2 regions of the Mesorhizobium sp. M7A.F.Ca.US.011.01.1.1 genome follow, and region 2 is predicted to be linked to the other one. Evidence: riboswitches for the same ligand, from Rfam matches in the RefSeq annotation. Region 2 holds a riboswitch; the other holds the start of a gene.
What was found. Region 2 has a riboswitch for thiamine pyrophosphate ahead of thiB (thiamine ABC transporter substrate binding subunit). Riboswitches for the same ligand answer to the same signal wherever they lie in the genome.

Region 1 (2,197 bases), on a different contig from region 2:
CGCCCCCCTGCCGAGAGCCATAGACTAATCCGTTCGCTTTTGCCAAGCGCGAACGATCATCCGCAGTGTCCTTAACGAGGTAGCCTGCACTTTTCGAGAATTGCCACGGCGGCTATTTTTCGGCTGTGAAGCACACGAGACCCGTGACGTGAGACCCAGTTGCTCAATGCCCAGTTGCTCAATGAGCTTTCTTACGAATAAGGGAGAATTTCCGCGGCCGGACTATCTCTGAGCGAGCGTGCATGACTGCCAACGGAAGGTCTTGCACGCACCCTTGCGATCTTGAGCAATGGTCGCCATGACTTTCTTCTTGCAGGCTTTTGAGTGGCCCAGCCTGCGATCACCAGACCCCACCGATTCTAAAGAGCGTGGCAGATGGGATAGTCGAGGTTGCCCGTGCACAGTCACGCTCAGGGCTTGCGCCGCCCAGAGGACACGCTGAAAAGGCAGATTGGGGCGCAAGCACGCCATTCACGAGAGGTTCGACATGAAGACCATGCAAGAAAAAGACATTCCGGCATTCGTACAAGCAGTTGTGGACGCCGGCTGCAAAATTTGCGCGATTGGCAACTTGGGATACGTCTTTGGCGATGCTGATTTCACGCCAGCGCAACGGAGGGCCGTCGAGCCACAGCTGCGTAGGATTGCTGAAATCTACGGCGAACGCGATCATCTCATGAACGAGATAGCTGTATATCTGCGGTCGATCGGACGCCATGTCGAGGTTGAGCCGAAGACAGGTATTTCCTGATGGCCGTGATCGCGAGAAGCCGTCTTCCAACCTCTGAATCCTAAAGGAGGTGACCCCCAAGGCCGTTCGTCACCTTCGACCAGAATAACCACATCCGTGACCGCCTGAGCTACTTGGTCGATACGCGCACATGGCCAATACAGTTTCTCCATCCTTCACGAAGCGAATGAGGCTTTGGCCATTCAGCCCCGGTCTACGGGGCGTGACTTGTCCCCGATGCATGCGCGAGCTCTCCGCCCGGCTGGCCGCCGGTCGTCGCCACCGGCCGAAGGCGCCCGAATGCGCTTGACAAGATAGCGTCAGCCCGTTCAACCTAAGGCATTCACCAGGGGAGTCCCGGCAAGGGGCTGAGATACTGCTGGCTTTCGCGGCGCAGTGACCCGTTGAACCTGATCCAGTTCATACTGGCGTAGGGACGGTGCAAGCGCTTTGCGGGAGTTTACGCCCGAGGTCCTGTTGCAGCAGGTCTACAGAAGCGTCTTTTCATCCTTCCGGCACAGAACTGGGTCTCCAATGCATGAGCAAAGGAGCCTCACGATGAATGCCCTCACCCCCGCCGTATCGACGGGACCACTGCCCGCCTCGCGGAAAATCCACAAGCCCGGCGTCCTCTACCCGCAGATCAGGGTGCCGATGCGCGAGATTTCCGTCCATCCGACGGCCGGCGAACCGCCCGTCACCGTCTACGATCCGTCCGGCCCCTACACCGATCCATCAGTCGAAACCAGCATCGAAAAAGGCCTTGCCCGGCTTCGCCACGAATGGGTCACGGCGCGTGGCGATGTCGAAGCCTATGACGGCCGCCACGTCCGGCCGGAAGACAATGGATTCGCCACCGGCGAGCGCCTGACACCGGAATTTCCGATACGCAATCGGCCGCTCAAGGCCAAGCAGGGCAAGGCGGTGACCCAACTTGCCTATGCGCGCGCCGGCATCATCACGCCAGAAATGGAGTTCGTAGCCATCCGCGAGAATCTCGGCCGCGAGGTGATGCGCGGCAAGCTGCAACGCGACGGCGAAGCCTTCGGCGCGGCGATCCCAGATTTCGTCACACCCGAATTCGTGCGCGACGAGGTGGCGCGCGGGCGCGCAATCATTCCCGCCAACATCAATCATCCCGAGAGCGAGCCGATGATCATCGGTCGCAATTTTCTGGTCAAGATCAACGCCAACATCGGTAACTCGGCTGTCACATCGTCGATGGCCGAAGAGGTCGAAAAAATGGTCTGGGCTATCCGCTGGGGCGCGGACACGGTGATGGACCTGTCGACCGGCCGCAACATCCACAACATCCGCGACTGGATCGTGCGCAATGCGCCGGTGCCGATCGGTACGGTGCCGCTCTATCAGGCGCTGGAAAAGGTCAACGGCATCGCCGAGGATCTGAACTGGGAGGTCTACCGCGACACGCTGATCGAGCAGGCCGAGCAAGGCGTCGACTATTTC
Region 2 (2,197 bases):
GGGCTGAACAGCAAGGTCTTGGTCGGCTTGACCAATTTGTCGAAGGCCGGATTGAGCGGCTTGTCGGTCTTGCCGGCCGGGAACATCCAGTTGGTCTCGGGGATGGCATCCTGGAATTTCGGCCCGGTCATGAAGGCGATGAACTTGGCCGCCAGCGGGTTCTTGGCCCCCGCCGTGGTGATACCCGCGACTTCTATCTGCAAATACTCGCCCTCCTCGAACGACGCTGCCTGATAGCGCTCTGTCTTCTCGGCGACCATGTGGTAGGCCGGCGACGTCGTGTAGGACAGCACCATCGGCGCCTCGCCCTTGGTGAACAGCCCATAGGCCTCGCTCCAGCCCGGCGTCACGGTCAGCACTTTCGCCTTGAGCTTGGCCCAGGCCTCGGGCGCCTTGTCGCCATAGACCGACTTGACCCACAGAAGCAGACCGAGGCCCGGCGTGGAGGTGCGCGGATCCTGGATGACGATCTTGTCATCGGCACTGCCCTCGACCAGTTCTTTCAGGCTTTTCGGCGGGTTCTTCAGCTTCTCGGAGTCGTAGACGACGGCGAAATATCCGTAGTCAAAGGGGACAAAAGTATCGTCGCTCCAGCCACCCGGCACGTTGACATCAGTTACGCCGCCATGCGGCGCGAACAAGCCTGACGCCTTGGCATCGGCGGTGAGATTGGTGTCGAGGCCAAGCACGATATCGGCCTTGGTCGACGCGCCTTCCAATCTGACGCGGTTGAGCAGCGCGACGCCGTCGGCGACCGAGACGAACTCGACATCGCAGCCGCATTCGGCCTCGAACTCCTTCTTCACCACGGGACCCGGACCCCAGTCGGCGGTAAAGCTCTCATAGGTGTAGACGGTGAGTTTGTCCTTGGCCAAGGCCGGTCCGGACAGGACCACGGCCATTGCTGAGACTAGAGCGTATAAATGCGTGCGCATCGGCGCCTCCTTCGTTCGAATTGAAAGGAATTGAGGCGTCGGACTGTCCGAAACGTCTAATCCCTCCGCCGGTACAAACCGGATCAGGTTCAGCGGGTTGGCGAGACTGCCTCTCAGCCGGTCCGCGAAGATCGCGTCCGGCACCCCGTTAGAGCGTTTCGACACATAGGCCGGGCCGATCCCCCATGCAAGTGGGAGTTTGCCGCCTTCCGTTTCCCGTGCCGGGCTGGTAAGGGCCACACGATATGAGCACATTCACCATCCTGCTTGGCGGCGATCTCATCCGCACGCCACGGCTCGACCGCCAGGCCGAAGGCTCCCGCGTCATCGCCGCCGACGCCGGCATCGGGCATGCGCGGCTGCTGGGTCTCGTGCCCGAACTGTGGGTGGGCGATTTCGATTCCGTGCCAGCCAAGCTGCCTGACGATCTCGCTTCCGTGCCGCGCCGGACCTTCCCGGCGGAAAAGGACCAGACCGATGGCGAACTGGCCATTGCCGCCGCACTCGAGCGCGGCGCGACCCGCCTGGTGCTCGCCGGTGCTTTCGGCGGCAAGCGCGCCGACCACGCTTTCCTGCATCTGGCGCTTGCCCTCCGGCTGGCCGAGGCCGGGACTGATGTGCTCCTGACCAGCGGCGCCCAGGAGGGCATTCCCCTGCTGCGCGGAACGGCCGGCTTCGACTATGCCGATGGCACGCTGTTTTCGGTGCTCGGCTTTTCCGAGCTCGCCGGCCTGACCGTCACCGGCGCCAAATGGCCGCTGAACCACGTCAAGGTGGCGTTCGGTTCGTCGCTGACCATCTCCAACGAGGTCAAGGGCCGCCTCGAAATCGCACTGGACCATGGCCGCGCGATGCTGCTCGCTCATCCCTATCCCTTACCTGAAAGCTGACATGGCCCCGCCTCTTCTCAACCTCGACGGGATAAAACTGACCTTCGGCGGCACGCCGCTGCTCGACGGCGCCGCCTTGACGGCTTCGGCCGGCGACAAGATTGCACTGGTCGGCCGCAACGGGTCGGGCAAGTCGACCCTGCTGAAGATCGCCGCTGGCCTGATCGAGCCGCAGGACGGCGAGGTGTTCCGCCAGCCTTCGGCAACTATCCGCTATTTGCCGCAGATGCCGGACATGGAGGGCTTTGCCACCGTCCGCGCCTATGTCGAGGCCGGGCTTGGCCCCGCCGACGATCCCTACCGAGCCAGCTATCTGATGGAGCATCTCGGACTGTCGGGTGAGGAACGTCCGAATGATCTGTCGGGCGGCGA

Region 1: it holds a riboswitch for thiamine pyrophosphate, as region 2 does, so the genes downstream of both, thiC (phosphomethylpyrimidine synthase ThiC) here and thiB (thiamine ABC transporter substrate binding subunit) in region 2, are expected to answer to the same signal.

The regions. Positions count from the first base shown of each region.
Region 1 covers NZ_RZRT01000052.1:29,710-31,906, reverse strand. Annotated here, with positions in the region: gene EOA13_RS29785 (hypothetical protein) at 488-751, shown strand; TPP riboswitch at 1,069-1,185, shown strand; gene thiC (phosphomethylpyrimidine synthase ThiC) at 1,289-2,197, shown strand, end outside.
Region 2 covers NZ_RZRT01000071.1:8,271-10,467, forward strand. Annotated here, with positions in the region: gene thiB (thiamine ABC transporter substrate binding subunit) at 1-935, opposite strand, end outside; TPP riboswitch at 979-1,093, opposite strand; gene EOA13_RS32735 (thiamine diphosphokinase) at 1,181-1,825, shown strand; gene EOA13_RS32740 (ABC-F family ATP-binding cassette domain-containing protein) at 1,827-2,197, shown strand, end outside.